One region of the Peribacillus sp. NPDC097264 genome, then DNA from elsewhere that is predicted to be linked to it. Evidence: riboswitches for the same ligand, from Rfam matches in the RefSeq annotation. Region 1 holds a riboswitch; the other holds the start of a gene.
The links. A riboswitch is a leader RNA that binds a small molecule or an ion and turns the genes downstream of it on or off. The one in region 1 is predicted to bind preQ1.
Positions count from the first base shown of each region.

Region 2: it holds a riboswitch for preQ1, as region 1 does, so the genes downstream of both, ACQKL0_RS14565 (VUT family protein) here and ACQKL0_RS17935 (QueT transporter family protein) in region 1, are expected to answer to the same signal.

Region 1 covers NZ_JBNNSR010000013.1:22,890-31,930, forward strand. The annotation lists gene ACQKL0_RS17905 (ATP-binding protein) at 1-795, shown strand, start outside; gene ACQKL0_RS17910 (sigma-54-dependent transcriptional regulator) at 797-2,227, shown strand; gene adhP (alcohol dehydrogenase AdhP) at 2,280-3,293, opposite strand; gene ACQKL0_RS17920 (DUF3892 domain-containing protein) at 3,568-3,864, shown strand; gene ACQKL0_RS17925 (hypothetical protein) at 4,023-4,835, opposite strand; gene ACQKL0_RS17930 (YbaK/EbsC family protein) at 4,937-5,446, opposite strand; PreQ1 riboswitch class I at 5,610-5,654, shown strand; gene ACQKL0_RS17935 (QueT transporter family protein) at 5,661-6,146, shown strand; gene ACQKL0_RS17940 (TVP38/TMEM64 family protein) at 6,259-6,918, shown strand; gene ACQKL0_RS17945 (ATP-binding protein) at 7,026-8,657, shown strand; gene ACQKL0_RS17950 (copper resistance protein CopC) at 8,983-9,041, shown strand, end outside.
Region 2 covers NZ_JBNNSR010000008.1:126,874-135,914, forward strand. The annotation lists gene queC (7-cyano-7-deazaguanine synthase QueC) at 1-202, shown strand, start outside; gene queD (6-carboxytetrahydropterin synthase QueD) at 202-672, shown strand; gene queE (7-carboxy-7-deazaguanine synthase QueE) at 665-1,393, shown strand; PreQ1 riboswitch class I at 1,547-1,589, shown strand; gene ACQKL0_RS14565 (VUT family protein) at 1,642-2,202, shown strand; gene ACQKL0_RS14570 (hypothetical protein) at 2,192-2,347, shown strand; gene ACQKL0_RS14575 (alpha/beta hydrolase) at 2,692-3,432, shown strand; gene ACQKL0_RS14580 (anti-repressor SinI family protein) at 3,616-3,768, opposite strand; gene ACQKL0_RS14585 (CAP domain-containing protein) at 4,145-5,284, opposite strand; gene ACQKL0_RS14590 (hypothetical protein) at 5,325-5,621, opposite strand; gene ACQKL0_RS14595 (aldo/keto reductase) at 5,888-6,730, shown strand; gene ACQKL0_RS14600 (MarR family winged helix-turn-helix transcriptional regulator) at 6,777-7,217, opposite strand; gene ACQKL0_RS14605 (NADH:flavin oxidoreductase/NADH oxidase) at 7,406-8,434, shown strand; gene ACQKL0_RS14610 (CPBP family intramembrane glutamic endopeptidase) at 8,571-9,041, shown strand, end outside.

The DNA of each region.
Region 1 (9,041 bases):
CCCATTCAAAACAAGGAACAGCAAGTATACGGGGTTATCGCTTATTATAAAAATGTTACCGAAAGAAGAAAAATGGAAGCTCAATTACTTCATGCCGACAAGCTAGGGGCCATCGGTGAAATGGCAGCGGGAATAGCCCATGAATTGAATAGTCCATTAACCGCCATCATTGGTAACTCTCAGCTTTTATTGAGAAGCACACTTCCGGAACACCATGATTACAACCTGCTAACCGATATCCAAAATTGCGGCGACCGATGCAGGCAAATCGTAAAAAGTCTGCTTACCTTTTCACGGCAGGATGAATACAAGTTCCACTATTATTCTATGAACGAAGCCATCCACCAAGTTTTGAACTTGCTGAAGTTCCAACTCGAGAAGAAACAAATATTCATTCACCTTTCCCTACAGGAAGACCTGCCGTACATCAAGGGCAGCCAACAGCAGATTGAACAGATTATCATCAACTTGTTATTGAATGCCAAGGATGCCTTGAGTGATCTTGATGAATCAGCCCCAAAAACAATCACCATCCAGACCTTTTTAGAAGAGGAATATATGATCGTCCAGGTGGCTGATAATGGGACAGGAATTGAAGCCGAGCGCCTCCCTCTTATTTTCCACCCTTTTCATACGACAAAAGACCGCGACAAGGGGACTGGACTGGGGTTGTCTGTTAGTCTTGGCATCGCGAAAGATCATGGCGGCAAAATTGACGTATGGAGTACGCCAGGCCAAGGAAGTATATTTTCACTGAAGATCCCCCTACCGACAGAAGATGAGAGGAGTGAATAACATGATTCATTTACTTGTAGTGGACGATGAAAAAGAGGTGGGTACCTTTTTATCCCGGCTTTTTACGATGAAAGGATACAACGTACACGTCATACATAGTGGAAAGGACTTTTATGCAATCGATTTTAATCAGGAGCATTATGATGCTGCGATGATTGATTTGAAGCTTCCTGATTGTGACGGCCTTTCCCTTTTACAACATCTCAAACAAAAACAACCTCGTTGCAAGGCACTCATCATGACTGGTTACAGCACAGTCAAGACCGCCGTCCGCGCTATGAAACTTGGCGCAAGTGATTATATGGAAAAACCCTTTGCCGATATTGAGGTATTAGAAAAGCAGATTGAAAACCTCCTGAATGAAAACACGGATGTGAATCAGCATTTCTTTCAGAAACTGGCCAGGGACTCCGGTCTCATCGTCGGTGAAAGTGTCATAATGAAAGAACTGACAGAAATGGCGTTCAAAGTCGCTCAAAAATCGGTTAATGTCTTAATAGAAGGGGAAACGGGAACGGGTAAAGAGGTGCTCTCCCGCTTCATTCACTCAGCAAGCCCGCGTAACCACGAGCCCTTTATCGCGATTAATTGTGGAGCCATTTCAGAATCCCTGCTTGAAAGTGAATTATTCGGCCATGAAAAAGGCGCATTCACCGGTGCAACCCAACAACGAAAAGGCTTTTTTGAAATAGCCGGAAATGGAACCCTTTTCCTTGATGAAATTGCTGATGCCAGTCCAGCCATCCAAGTCAAGCTTCTGCGGGTCCTGGAAACTAGGGAATTTATGCGGGTCGGAAGCAGTGGGACATTACGGACCAACGCACGATTGGTAGCTGCCACTAATGAAAATCTTCAGCAAGCAGTAGAAAACAATAAATTTCGGGAGGATCTATTTTACCGCCTGAATGTTGTCACTCTTGAAATACCAGCATTACGTCATAGAAAAGAGGATATCCCTCTACTTGTCGAGCATCTGGTCGAAAGGAATGGTCAGGCAGATGTATCCTTTTCACAAGAGGCTATCGAAAAATTACAGCTATACGACTGGCCCGGAAATATACGTGAGCTATCTAATACCGTGATGAGAACCTTAACCCTCGCAGATCATGGACAGGATATCACTGCGGACGATATCGTTCTCCCTACCCATCAGGTCATTTCATCCAAGAAACAAGCTACAATGGATCTTCACTCTCCTGAAAACCCTCTCGAAGAATGGCGGAAGAAACTTGTAGCCGATTTTAATGAAAAAGATGAGCTGACGCTTGAAAACATACTCTTGGAAATCAAACAGTTCGAATCTACCATCGAAAAAGAGCTCGTCCTGCAAACCCTTCAAAAAACGTTTGGAAACCGGAATGAAGCCGCCAAGCGCCTACAGATTTCAATGAGGAAATTACGTTATATACTAAATGAAAAAAAACATACCTGACTCTTATATGAACAAGGGTGCCCCCATTAATAGGATACCCTTTCATTTTTTTCTATTCCATTGTTAAAACGATACGACCGTTAATTTCACCCTTTTCCATCATTTTAAACACATCATTGATTTCATCAAGCTGTCTTGTTTCAATATTCGTCCGTACTTTTCCATCTGCCGCAAATTGAAGAGATTCTTGTAAATCTTTTCTTGTACCAACGATTGAACCTCGCACCGTTACCCCATTTAATACCGTATCAAAAATAGGGATAGGAAGTTCATCATTCGGCAATCCGACCACGACGAGTGTTCCGCCTCTTTTGACTGAACTGTAAGCCTGTTCAAATGCTTTTTTCGTTACGGCAACAGAAATAGCTGCTTGTACGCCACCAACTTTATCCTTAATTGCTTGAACGGGGTCGCTCTTCAACCCATTCACTGTATAATCCGCTCCTAGTTCTTTTGCCAGCTCAAGCTTATCATCTTGAATATCGACGGCAATGACATTGAATCCCATCGCCTTCGCATATTGAAGCGCAACATGCCCAAGTCCGCCAATACCATAGATTGCGACCCAGTCCCCTGGTTTTGCTTCTGAAACCTTAAGCGCTTTATACGTCGTCACACCTGCACAGAAAATTGGGGAGACCTCGGCAAAATCTAGCCCTTCCGGAACCTTGACAACATATTTTGCCGGTGCCTTACAATATTCCGCATATCCTCCGTCCACCGAATATCCTGCATTGAGTTGATCCAAGCAGAGCGTTTCACGACCCGTCAAACAGTATTCACAGTCGCCACATGCCGAATAAAGCCATGGAATTCCTACTCGGTCACCGACTTTCAATGTTGTGACGCCCTCTGCTACCTTCTCGATAATCCCTACTCCTTCATGTCCAGGAATAAGCGGGAGCTTTGGCTTCACCGGCCAGTCGCCATGTGCTGCATGTAAATCCGTGTGACATACGCCACATGCCTTAATTTTAACTAAAATCTCACCATACTCTAAATCCGGAATCGGTACATCCTTAATTTCAAGCTCTTGTTTAAATTCATTGACGACCGCTGCCTTCATTGTTTTAACATCCTTCAATGTTTTCGATTCCACCGTACTTGTCCCCTGATTTACATTCATGATTCTATTCCTCCCTTAGGTCCGTGTTTTTCTCACTTCCACTTATTTATAATGCAAGTGCCATGCCAAACAGAAAAGTCCAATCAAGTTAGGTTCAAACGTAAACCCTAGCCGAAAATTCGGCCCATTATGACAGAAATCCGGCTCAATGATGACGAAAACCAGTTCGTATATTGCTGGAGAAATGGTTCACCCTATAAAGAGGAGGTGTACAATGGACACATTTGAAGAAGCCTATGAATCCTACAAACAACAAGGAACGCCACAAGCGAACCAACAAGGTGGGAACGATAAAGAAGAAATTGTCGCCGTACGGAAGAATGAGGAAGATAATATCATCGCCATCAAGACAAATACCGGACGGGAACTGGACTATCCCACCGCTCTTTCAGAAGCCAAGGCCGGAGCACTCGCCAACGTAGATGTCTTTCATAAATATGGTCGGGACATTTTACGAAGTGAGCCTGATGGCATTAAAGAAAATAATCTGGATGAACTGCCTGAATTTTAAAGACCGAGAAAAGCTGCCTTCCATTCAGGCAGCTTTTTTCCGCAACAAAAAAAGAACCGCATACTAACAGGTTCTCCTAACGACTTCCTCAAGGTTTTCCGGGATATTGAAAATGGAGCAACCAGCACTCTCCCTTTCTGTTCACTCCTTCTATCTGTTTACCATTCATAATGATAGGACTCAGAGATTTCCAGCAAGCGGCCACAGATTTCGACCACTTCTATGATTTCAATCCAAGACATATCCATCCCAAGTTCATTAGCATGTGAAATCTTATCCCGTAACTTCCTGATGGCATTGGCATCTTTCTTCCCTTTACTTTTGGATGGGATTTGAAAAAATGTTCTCAACTCTTTATCTTTATGAATAATGTCGAATTTATCGCTAATTTGTAGACATTCAATTAAATTAATCTCCTCATTTTTCTCCATTCTCCTTTCATATAATTCACTTGCCTTATGTAGACGATCCTCACTAATCATCGGATACCAGCTTTCACCCCCGAATCGATGCATGATAATATCACTAAGTCTCATTTCCAATAAAGTGATATAGCCAAAAATCAGCATCCTGATTGGTGGTTTTTGGAGGTCGGCATGCGTGATTAACTTTTTGATTGAATTATTCTCTAACACGAATACCCTCGTTTTCTTCTTAAAAATGCCTAACAATTGGATCAAGGGCGTTGAATCCGATACAAGTTCCCTTGGGGAAAAGAGCTTCATATAATCCGAAATGTTCCCTTCGCCAAGTTCATGTCTATCGATATAACCAACGATTTCCCCCTGGTCTTTCACGGCCAATGTATCAAAGTGTTTTTCCTCCATTACATTTTTGATATCAATGGCCGATTCATCTTTTCCACAAAACTCAAACTCTTGGGCTATGCTTCTGACCGTGATATTTTCCTCATATAGATTTTTAAGACTGTGATAACTACTATTATTGTTTTTGTACTCTACATTGGACATCCATGACCCTCCATCATTAGCATTCTATCCTCATTCATTAGAACCTAATAACTCCCCACTATCAGAAATAAGTCCACATGAAGTGGACTTTATTCCTTCATTCAAATGATATGTTTCTGCATATCTTCATTCACTTCTTGTTCCCAGTCCTTGCAAACATCTACCCAGTCCTTTGCTTTTGAGAATTGAAATAAATCCCCGAGTGAAAGTTCAATGGCTGAGTTCGCGCTCCCGCAAGCCGGGAAAACTGTCTCAAACCGTTTCATCGAAACATCCAAGTAAACATCCAGTTCATTTGCCAATCCAAATGGGCAGACACCCCCGATTGCATGTCCGGTCTGTTCAAGAACTTCTTCTGGAGATAACATCCTTGCCTTGAACCCAAACATTTTCCGGAACTTCTTATTATCGACTTTCGCATCTCCAGCGGCCACGACCAAAATTGCTTGGTCTCCTTCTCCCCTAAATGACAACGTTTTGGCAATGCGCGCGGGTATAACCCCGATTGTCTCCGCAGCTTGGTTTACTGTGGCACTAGATGTTTTGAATTCCATCACATCATGTTCCCTGTTCCATTGTTTAAAGTGGGCCCTAACACTCTCGATTGACATTTACTTTCATCCCTTTCCTTTAACTCTTTTTATGAATCGTACCATTCTTCACTATAGTAAAGCAAAATCTCTTTCCTTTATTCTAAATATTCAATATTTCGCATAAAATCTTGAAATTGACGAAAGAGGCCAAAATACGATACTATTAAACTTCGGGCAAAAGCCTAACGTGGTTCGTAACCATCCCACGATAAAAAACTAGGGAGAGAAAAATATGAATATTCGTACGCTCGCGATAAATGGTCTATTGGCTGCCATCTATATCGCTGTCTCATTCGTGCTTCAGCCGATTATGTTTGGGGTGCTTCAATTCCGCATTCCCGAAATGTTGAATCATCTTATTGTATTTAATAAGAAATATATATCCGGCATAGTCGTCGGTGTGTTCATATCGAACCTTTTCTTTTCACAGTTAGGGGCATATGACTTGATTTTTGGGGTCGGGCAATCTCTGATAGCCTTATTGCTTGTCATCTTTTCTTCCCGTTTCATAACGGGCATTAAGGGTCGAATGGCCATGACCATCATCATATTCACGGTTACGATGTTCCTAATAGCCATAGAATTGAATCTAGTCTTAGGATTGCCATTCTTAATAAGTTGGGCAACAACAGCAGCCGGGGAATTCCTCGTCCTACTGATCGGGGCACCCATCATTTATATGATGAATAAAAGAATTCAATTTGGAAAGTTGCTTTGAACTCACTGTGCATAAAGTAAAAGAACATTCTATATTCAAAGAGCTGTCTGCTACATGCAGCGGCTCTTTTTTTCAACCATACTCAAAAAAATTGATAAATGGTGGTGACTTTTTGCAGAAAAAAATACTGATGTTACTCGTCCTTCTGATTGTAGTAACATTCATCGGGCTAAATTCAGAATTATTCACGATGATTTGGAATAGCGACTTGGAATCCGTGATAGCCATATTGACAGAAAATCTCCTTCTTACCTTTGTAGTGACGTTCGTTTTGATGATCATTCAGAACTCCTTTACTGTCATCCCCCTGATTTTACTTTTAACAATTAATGTAACGATCTTTGGCTTTGCATTCGGGTATCTATGGAGTTGGTTAACAAGCGTGGTCGCGTCAGGAACCATTTTCTATGCTGCCAGGCACTGGTTCCAGTCATTGATTTTAAGAAAGATGGGTACCGACTCGCAGGATTCCGTCAAGGATCATGGGTTTATGTATGTCTTTACCGGTAGAATTTTCCCTTTCATACCGACAAGTTTAATAAACCTTGCAGCTGGAGTTAGTTCCGTCACCTTCAAAGATTTCTTAATGGCAACAGCATTAGGCAATCTCATCTACTTCTTCTTTCTCTCTTTAATTCCATATGGACTTCTTTCCGTAGAGATGAATCAATATACATTGATTGTACTCGGTTTCCTGCTCTTAACCTTTTTCCTTATCTACAAGCGCTTCAAGAAAAAAAAGAACCTATCACTCTTTAAGAAAAACAGGTAACCTTGCTGCCTGTTTTTTTGTGTGGAATCGTATATTTTCAGCCAATAGTTTGTTAAAATGTGTATGTATTTCAGCTTTGAAATGTCGGAGAATTCAGGGAGACCCATATGCCGAGACGTATCATATTAGTAATCTACATTCTTTCTGGAATGACCACATTACTTGTTTTCAATTACTATTTAATGAATTCCTTGAATACTAAAGAGGCGTTCCTTCAACTCCAGCGAGCAGAAGGGTTCATCTTTGTCCTATTAATCGGTTTGATTTTATTTCTCTACTTATCTAAAAGAGAAGAGTTCAAACAACTAAAAGAAGAAGAACAACTTCGAAGTACCCTTATTAACTCAATGGTAGACTTTGTGAATTTTAAGGATGGAGAAGGTAGATGGCTAGAATCGAATACGTTTGGACTTCAGTTATTCCAATTGGAGAATGTGGACTATAAAGGAAAAAAAGATAGCGAGCTTGCCGAGTACTCCCAATTCTACAGAGATTCATTGATTTACTGTGAAGATTCCGATCAAGAAACATGGGCAATGAAGAAGATTACGCGTTGTGAGGAGAATATTCCACTGCCAAACGGTCATTTTAAGACCTTCGATACCATCAAAGTCCCATTATTTCATGAAGATGGTTCACGAAAAGGGTTAGTAGTCATAGGTAGGGATATTTCAGAAAGAATTGCCGCGGAAAGTCAATTGCTTGCTAGTGAACAGCGTTATAAGTCTTTGTTTGATCACAACCCTTCCCCCATGTTAATGCTTGATTTGAAAGGAACCATCACAAACGTCAATCCAAGATTTGAAACCGTCACTGGATTCCGTAAAGGTGAAGTTCAAGGGGACCCTTTTATTGATTTGGATTTTTCCGCAGAAGCTAAAGAGCTCATCCAATCATCCTGTCAATATGTCGTGGAAAATCAGAAGGGGATTAAAAAAGGAAAAGATATAGCGCTTGTTACCAAATACGGGAATTCCATTTTACTTTCTTGTACTTTTGTTCCCATGTTAGTGGGCAAAGAATTAGCCGGTATCATTACGTATGCAAAAGACGTAACACAAATTCGTGAAACAGAAAGACGCTTACGAAAATCCGAGAAACTTTCGATCATCGGTGAACTTGCAGCAAGTGTTGCTCATGAAGTGCGCAACCCTTTAACGTCCTTAAAAGGGTTCGTTCAACTCCTGAAAAAAAACGACCAACCCCATGATCAATATTACACCATCATGCTTAGCGAATTAGACCGAATCAACTTAATCGTTAGCGAATTGCTTGTCCTAGCAAAGCCTCAGGAAATCATGTTCAGTCAAAATCAGATCGTAGAATTGATCGATGAAGTCAGATCCTTGCTTCTTGTAGAAGCCGATTCTTCTTCCGCTCAAATTTCTATCGAGGTAAAAAACGATATACCGCTTATTTTATGCGAAGCAAACCAGCTGAAACAAGTATTCATCAACATGGTCAAAAATGCTCTGGAAGCAACAGCATCCCATATTTCGATAGAAATTGAGCATATTAACCATTCCATTTCCGTTACAATCAAGGATAATGGCTGTGGAATCGAGAAAGATCGCATGAAACATCTCGGGGAGCCCTTTTTTTCATCTAAAGAAAAAGGGACTGGGCTTGGACTGACCGTAAGTTGCCGAATTATCGAAGCGCACCAAGGAAAAGTACACTTTAGTAGCAAACTAAACCATGGTACCGAAGTTAAAATTGAATTGCCGATATATAAATAGGATAAGTACTTGTTTACTTGTCCTATTTTGTTGTGTTCGGGATATAAGTAAACGTCCCCATACACACGATTGAACCGGCCAAAATCACCTTCTCGCCTTTTTTATCTTTTTCAACGTACTCCCCCCTACATTTCCTGTAATATGGTAAGGTCAGAGTACCATGGTAAGCTTAATTATTTCTTAATGATGCATAATAGGAAATAGAATAATTAGCTTATAGATCAAGAAAATGTAGAGAGATTCTCTTCATTTTTTCACTGTTATTTCACATTTTCATTTTATACTAGTTCATAGAAGTACTAAGAAAGGTTGCTGGCACAACAAAATGAAGAATTACATATGGCTGTTCGTCAGTCTACTTGCCTTGTTTATCTTACCGGTAAC
Region 2 (9,041 bases), on a different contig from region 1:
TATAGATACGCCGCTTATGTGGCTGAATAAAGAAGAAACATGGGAAATGGCGGATCAACTGGGTGCCTTTGATTTCGTTCGTGAAAAGACGCTGACTTGTTATAACGGAATCATAGCCGATGGCTGTGGGGAGTGTCCGGCATGCAAGCTTCGAAAAAAGGGTCTGGATGACTATGTGATTAGACGGCAGGTGAACCTATAATGTATGGGTTCAAGATTGTCGATAAGCTTCAAAAAATAGAACAGGACATTCATCGTAATCAATTGAACTATCATCTAAGACGGGTGCTCGTGAGCAAAGAATTCACGTTTGATGCAGCTCATCATCTTCATGATTATGAAGGGAAATGCAAGAATCTGCATGGCCATACGTATAAGGTCATTTTTGGCATAAGCGGCTATAATGATTCCCGAGGGTTGATGATTGACTTTGGCGACATCAAAGAGATCTGGAAAAAAGAAATCGACATTCATCTTGACCACCGCTATTTGAATGAAACGCTGCCACTTATGAATACAACAGCTGAAAATATCGTCGTCTGGATTTATGAAAAGATGGCTGATGCCCTGCAAAACAAGGACTATAAAGGGGCTAGGGTTGAATTTGTCCGTCTTTATGAAACGCCGACGAGTTATGCTGAAGCAAGACGGGAGTGGATGGACTGTGAGTAAGCTGCCCGTCATGGAAATCTTCGGGCCGACCATTCAAGGGGAAGGCATGGTCATCGGGCAAAAGACGATGTTCGTCCGGACAGCTGGGTGCGACTATTCATGTGCTTGGTGTGATTCCGCCTTCACTTGGGATGGGACAGGAAAGGAAGATATCGTCCACATGACAGCTGAAGAAATATGGGAGGAGCTAAAACTCAAGGGAGGCAAGGGTTTCTCCTTCGTGACGATATCCGGGGGTAATCCCGGCCTCTTGAAGAATATGGCTGAGTTAATCACCCTTTTAAAAGAGAAGAACATCAGAATTGGCGTGGAGACACAAGGTAGCCGGTGGCAGGATTGGTTTCTCGATATTGATGAACTGACGATATCACCAAAACCGCCAAGTTCAAGGATGAAGACCGATTTTGAAGTGCTTGATGATATCCTATCCAAGCTTTCCAATAGAAGGGATGAAAATCAAATCTCTTTGAAGATTGTCGTATTTGATGAAGCTGATTATCAATATGCGAAGACTGTACATGCGCGCTATCCAGGCATTCCTTATTACCTGCAGGTAGGCAATGATGACAGCGTGACGACGGACGACCGGCAGTTGGTCAGTGAACTGTTGGGGAAATATGAACAGTTAATTAATCGGGTGATTGCCGATGACGAACTGAATGATGTGAAGGTGCTCCCCCAGCTGCACACGTATATCTGGGGAAATAAACGGGGCGTGTAAGGAAAAGGATGGGGAGGTCATACTTTCTATTGAATGCCGTTTCTCTTCTATTATATGTTCTTTACTTTTAGATACGCGAGGGGGTACTTTTATCCTTGATTTACTCCCGTATCCAAGATAAGATGAAAAAGGAAAAAAGATAATCCGCTTGAGGCGGAAGAGGTTCTAGCTACCCTCTCAAAAAAACTAAGGAGAACAGCACTCTTTCTTAGGGTGCTGTTTTTTCCTATTAAAGGAGATTGTAAGAAATGTTTAGAGTTCTATTGTATTTATTGTCCATTGTGACCGCGAATGTGGTGACAGCCGCTTTTATGCCATTGCAATTTGGTATGTTCATCATCCCGATGGGGACATTGTTGATCGGAGGGACCTTCATCTTCCGTGATTTAGTTCAAAATAAGTTTGGCAGGGCAAGGACTTATCTGTGCATTATCCTGGCATTAATTTTATCAGCCAGTGTATCATTCTTGTTAGGGGATACATTATTAATCGTATTTGCTTCAGCCCTTTCATTCGTGGTGGCGGAAACGGCAGATACGGAAATATATACTCGATTGAAGCTACCATTAAGTTGGAGGGTATTTTACTCAGGGGTAGTTGGAGGCTTTTTCGATTCCGCAATATTTGTGGTGATTGGGCTTAGTCCACTGGGGGCGAACATCTTGCCGTGGTCCTCTGTACCTGCCGCGATTGTTGGTCAGATTATTGTCAAAACGGTCATTCAGTCAATGGGGGCCATTCTATTGGGGAAAATCCATGTAAGGCTTGATAAGCGGATCAATAATGGAGGGAATGCGCTTGGTGGATGATACTAAAGAAGAAGATAAGTGCTATTGCTTGGAGGCTTTTCGCGAGAAATATGGTCCGCAAGTCCAGGGAGAATGCTTGAAGCTTTCTTGTGCCAACTACAGAAAGCATAACCTTGATAAGCTAGAATCGAGAGAATGCGAGTAAACAAAACCCGTTGTTAAACGGGTTTTTCTTATAGGAAATTAGATTCCTGTCCTGCGTAGTCAAACAAGGTTATCGATAATAAGAAGGGAAAAGGTACGGTATGATTACGTACCTTTTTATTAACAGGATGTACCTCGAAATATAAGGTACATCATTGCTAAACTAAAAAAGGAAAATTTAGATTGCTAAATAAAACCAGTCATAGTAAAATGTCCTTCGGACCGCATCACTTGTCCTAAGTAAGGCATAGGTACTATAATCGGGGTAATGGTGATTATTTTAAATAGTTAATGATTTTATCAGAAATTTCAATATATACAACTTGAGGAAAAGGAGCAGATAGTATGAAAGTCATTGCACCTGAGTCATTCACATACAAAGGTGGAGATAGAGCAGTTCTCTTACTTCACGGATTTACTGGAAGCACAGCAGATATGAAGAAGTTGGGTCGTTATCTCAATGACCGCGACTATACCTGCCACGCACCTCTATATAAAGGTCATGGATTGCCAGCTGAGGAACTTATCCATACAGGTCCAAAGGAATGGTGGAAAAACGTAGTGGATGGGTACCGTTACCTTAAAGAAGGAGGGTACGAGGATATCGCCGTTGTCGGGATTTCCCTCGGTGGGGTCTTTTCTTTAAAAGTGGGAACGGAATTTCCTGTGAAAGGTGTCGTTTCCATGTGTGCCCCGATGCAAGGGAGAGACGTGAGTCGATTACATAATCGTATGATCAGTTATGCCAGGGCCTACAAAAAATTCGAAGGCAAAGACGCAGACCAAATCGATGCAGAAATAAAACGGTTAGAAAAAGAGCCTATGCACTCGTTGAAAGATGTTTTGCATGTCATAGAAGATACTAGTGAAAATTTGGATTTGATTACGGCACCGACTCTTGTTCAACAGGGCCGGTTGGACGATTCCGACTATACGGAAAGTGCACCCATGATCTTCAATGATGTCGATACGCAACATAGGCAATTGATATGGTATGAGCAATCAGGGCATATCATCACATTGGGGAAAGAGCGGGAGCAAGTTTATGAAGATGTTCATCGGTTCTTGAATAACCTGGTTTGGTAGGCGGCCTTTTCCCCATGCAGATGATATAGGTGTTATCTGTACATCCATTCTCCAAAGTGTTTAGAAAAGGGATGGATTCGTGAGGGGACCAATCAAGCTCGTAATATCCCAGGTACATTGATTCATAGTTGCGCACACCTTTTGCTGTTGGATGAAAAAGTGGACTCCTGGAAGTCCACTTTTTTAACGTATTTTTTGGGCAGGCTCGTCACTTGAGTTCTTCTCGATGAATTTTTTGACCTGTTCTATCGTTAGGCCACTTTTTTTGGCTTCCATTATAAGTGCCAGCCATATTTTATCGAGTTGCTCCTGTTTCAATCTGTTCCCGGATTCCATGATCACCCTCCCAATCTACCTCTTGTATTTTTTATTTTCACCCAGAGCAGCGCAAGTTAGAGAGTAAAATGACTTCTTGGGTTTTAGTGCTGTTCCGTACTTTCAATTTCTTCTATGTGACTTTCCGGATGTTTTTTGTCAGGGCTCCCTTATATTCATTAGGCTTTTCGCAAATGGGGCCTTTATTCGTGAGTGTCATTACTCATTTTCCTATGTAGTGATGCGGCTGTTATCCTGTCTTTTTTCCATGTTATTACTCTTATGTATTATCTTACAGTGATAAAGTAGGAGTCAAGTTAAAATGCTAAATTAACAGAATATTAAAGAAAATAAAAAAGCCGATCAGGCTTTTCCTGATTACGGCATGTAAAGTGGCTTATCTTTTTAAATAGTTTTCTGTGTAATACGGCTTTTCATCTTCTTCAAAGGCGACGCCCACTCCCAGTGAAGAAAAGTCTTTTTGTAATTTATTTTCCCTGTGACCGATGGAATTCATTAAGCCTTCGTGGGCGAAGATACTGCTGTTCTGACCAGCGGCAAGGTTCTCTCCGGCCATGCGGAAAGAGATTTTGTCACTTTCCATCCGATCGAAGGGGGATTCCCCATCAAGATTAGTATGGTTAAAGTATTGGTTGACGGCCATGTCTTTACTGTGATCTTGGGCCGTCACTTTCACCTGCTTATCCCATGACAGGACGGAAAGATCATGATTGACCCTTGAGGCATTGGTCAAGTCGAATAGTTGATATTCAAATCCCTTTTTAAGCTCCGGGCTGGAGGGGGCAAAATAGGTGCTTTTTTGCTGTTCAAGACCTGCACTGATGATTTGGATCGATGTGACTGTATTATCCTCGTGTTTATCATAAAAAATCGTGACGAAGCTGTTATCCATTTTGAACGTATCATATTCACCATTGCTTTGAATCTGGTAATATACATTTCCTTTAAGCAGTTTTGTTATTGGTTTACCCAATTTTTTCGTCACGGTTTCCTTGGGTGTATTTCGTTTGATTCCTTGCTTGGATGAAATCAAATCCTGGTTTGTATAGAGACCAACGACTCTATTCTTGCTGTCGTAGGCCACCATGAAGAAATTTTGATAATTTTCATGATAGGCAAACCACTCTACTCCATATTCGTTCAGGGAATGGCGTTTGGCCTCACCTGCCTGCTTTTCGACGGATTCCTTTGTGTCGCCAAGCTCGATATTACGGACCGAAAAGGAGGATTCAGCAGGGGCCTTCAAGTCAGGTTTATCCACCTTTTTCGTTTCGGTTTGTTCCTCATCTCTTGCTTGATCGAATGTATCCGTCAATTTGCCTATCAACTGGTTGACTCTGGTATTCAGTTTTTCAATGGCATTTGATACTTCAGGTTTGGTTAAGAGAGAGCGAACATCCGTCGTGAAAGATCCGATTCCCGCCTTTAATCCCGACTCCTGAATGTCTTTTCCATACCCATACCAAAATCCGCCGAGAAGAAGAAAGAGAATCAATAGATTAATCACACTCCGCACATCGTTCACCCCAACTCACATATAATTACGTTCCCAATGATTAGCTCATAAGCTGTAATAGGGGAGGTAAAGATAACAATACGATGGAGAATAAGAAAAGGACCTGGGTAACCCTTTTTGGCAGCTTTTCTTTTTTCCCTTTGTACCACCCACTGAATTGCAACTTGTTTCTATATAAAACAAACAATAATATAAGTATGGCCACAGAACCGAAGTAGCTATACTGATTATAATCTATTCCGAAACTCTGATACACATTCTCTAACAGAACGGAACACAATGCCCCGACAATACCGAATAATAAAAGAATCCGGATTAACTCAAATAGTACTCTCATGTTTTCCTCCTATTAATCATTTCCTAATGTTCCCCCGCTGTATATAGTTTTCTACATGGGACATAAGGGTTCCTTCCTTTGTCAATCTTCAGTTTCTCGCTCAACACTTTCTTTCAAGCACTGTAAATCATCATACGTCTTATCCTTTAAAGTACATTACTGTATTTTACTACTAAAATATATCATAATGGATGGTGAGGTGGATGATGCCTCAAAAGCAGTAGACATTTCTTATAGTGGATAATAAAAATTGGAGGTTTCTGATTATGGTCAATAGTTTACAAGCAACAACAACATTACATAATGGCGTCGAAATGCCTTGGTTCGGTTTAGGTGTATTTAAAGTGGAGGAAGGCCCAGAGTTAGTGAATGCAGTCAAAGTAGCCATTAAACACGGGTATCGCAGCATTGATACTGCAGCCATTTATGCGAATGAAGAGGGAGTAGGGCAAGGAATCCGCGAAGGTCTAGAGGTAGCGGGCATTGTAAGAGAGGATTTGTTTGTAACGTCAAAAGTTTGGAATTCCGAACTAGGCTACGAATCGACAATCGCTGCTTACGAGACTAGCTTAAAGAAGCTAGGTTTGGATTATCTTGATCTTTACTTGATTCATTGGCCAGTCGAAGGGAAATATAAAGAGGCTTGGAGAGCAATGGAGACTCTTTATAAAGAAGGAAAGGTAAAAGCGATCGGGGTAAGTAATTTCCAAATCCACCATCTGAAGGATTTATTGAATGAGGCAGAAGTGAAGCCAATGGTCAATCAAGTTGAATGTCATCCGCGCTTAACTCAAAGGGAATTGCTGGAATTTTGCCGACAAGAAGGCATTCAATTGGAAGCTTGGTCTCCATTAATGCAAGGTGAATTATTAGATAATAAGGACCTTCAAGAGATTGCATCCAAGTATGGAAAATCCGTGGCCCAGGTCATCTTACGTTGGGATTTACAAAATGGAATCGTGACGATTCCAAAGTCGACAAAAGAGCATCGAATCGTGGAGAACTCCTCGGTATTTGATTTTGAACTAACGGAAGAAGATATGGCGCGAATGAATGAAATGAATCAGAATCATCGAGTCGGACCAGATCCTGACAACTTCGATTTTTAAGGAAAGGCAGAGATAGACGAGCTTGCAGTCTATCTCTTTTTTTCATTCAATCGTCCTTACTCGATGATTGACCATTCATGAAAAAAGCAAGGGCTGTACCCATGTCACTGTTGGATAATGATGTGTTAAGCGTTTCGTTAACCGTTTCCAACATTTCGCGAAGGCGCTGCTCACCCTTATCCGTGATGAGGGCACATACGCCACGTCGGTCATCTTCATATCCGAGCCGTTTTATTACCCCGCAACTTTTGTTTTCCATCCTGACGGAAAGCCTGGACATGGCACTTTGGCTTAACCCGACAAGCCGCTGTAATTCCAAAAGCCTCAATTTTTTTTCGGGTGCCTGAGATAAGTACAATAAAACGTAAAACTCATTCAAGGGCATTTGGTGCTTTTCCTGCAAGGCTCTATCAAGGTCATTGGAGAGCTCGGCATGTATATGTGTAAAGGATAACCAAGTATTTATAAGGGATTGTTCATGGGACATATCTTTTTGCCTCCCTCTGTTTACCTATTTTACATGTACCATTCGTTAAATTAAATGTACCAATAGGATGGATCAATGACAATAGCCGATTTGAGCATCGGTCGATTTGAATTAGTTGACACTACTTTTTGTGCATGATATAAATGCATGTGCATGCATTATAATACTTTGAGAAGGAGTTAGATACTATGAAAGATTTATTTTCCCCTTATTCTATAAAAAATCTCGATCTTAAAAATAGAGTCGTCATGCCACCTATGTGTCAGTATTCAGTCATGGCTGAAGATGGCGTACCGACAAGCTGGCACCAACATCATTATGTAAGCAGAGCGATTGGCGGCACAGGTTTGATCATCGTGGAAATGACCGATGTGGAACCGGATGGCCGGATTTCCAATCGCGACCTTGGTCTATGGTCTGACGATCAAGTTGGTGCTTTCACTAAGATTGTCGATGAAGTGCATCAATATGGAGCAAAAATCGGCATCCAAATCGCCCATGCAGGACGCAAAGCCGAAGATGCAGAGACACCTGTTGCCCCATCGGCGATTGCCTTTGATGAAACGTATAAAACGCCGAGAGCCTTGGAAACGGAAGAAGTGAAGGGAATGGTCGAGAAGTTCCGTCTATCTGTCAGAAGAGCGGTACAAGCTGGATTCGACGTCATTGAGTTGCATGGTGCACATGGCTATTTAATTCACCAGTTCACCTCTCCACTTACGAATAAGCGGGAAGACGAATACGGGAAAGACCTGACCAAGTTCGGAGTGGAAGTCATTAAAGCGGCGAAAAGTGAAATGCCTGCCGATATGCCTTTGATCATGCGCATCTCTGCTAAAGAGTATGTGGATGGAGGATATGGAATTGAAGAGAGCATCGAGTTTTCGAAAGTCTTTAAAGAAGCGGGTGTGGATATGTTCCATGTCAGCTCCGGTGGAGAAGGTCCGATTGGCGCTGATGGAAGACCGGGCACGCATGCCAATTATCAAACGCCATTAGCGAGAGAAATCAAAAAAGCGCTGGACGTCCCAGTAATTGCTGTAGGCCGATTGGAAGACCCGATCCTTGCCAACTCGATCATTGGTAACGAAGAAGCCGACTTGGTGGCAGTGGGAAGAGGGATGCTCCGTCATCCTTACTGGACATTAGAGGCTTCTAAAACGCTGAATAAACAGATTGAGCTTCCAAAGCAATATCAACTAGCATTCAAACATTAAAAGTATGGACCGGTGGCCGCAGCATTTGCTTGCGGTCTTTTTTTGTATGCACCATCATTGGGGCATTTTTGGAAAATAAGTGCTTGCAGGTAACGTTACGTAACCTTTTAAACTGAAGATAACGTTTAGAGGGGGAATGGTCTTGCATACATATTTTGAAAGTAGAGCATGGTCCTGGAGGGAACTTGTTTCCATCCTTGTACTTGTTTTAGTCCTGGTACCGTTTTTTATCGAGTTTTTATTGGCGAATTTCTTATTGGAATTATTTCAAGACGATTTATATTCCGGAACATTGGTCGGTTTCATCATGTCAATCATCTTTATGCTGGCCGTCTATTCACTTGCTTTACAGCCGAAACGCCTAAGATGGAATGAAGTGGGGTTACGTAAGTTTCAGAGAAGCTATTGGAAGAATATCATCGGCTGGTCATTTGTATTGATTGTGGTCAGCATCCTGATTCTCATCGTGATGGATATAGTGGGGATAGGCTATGAAAATAGCAAAACGGAAAGTGTTCAGGCTCATTTGACCCCCATCCATTTCGTTCTCGGTTTCGTGTCGGCGGCAATCATTTCACCTATTTACGAAGAAATCTTATATCGGGGT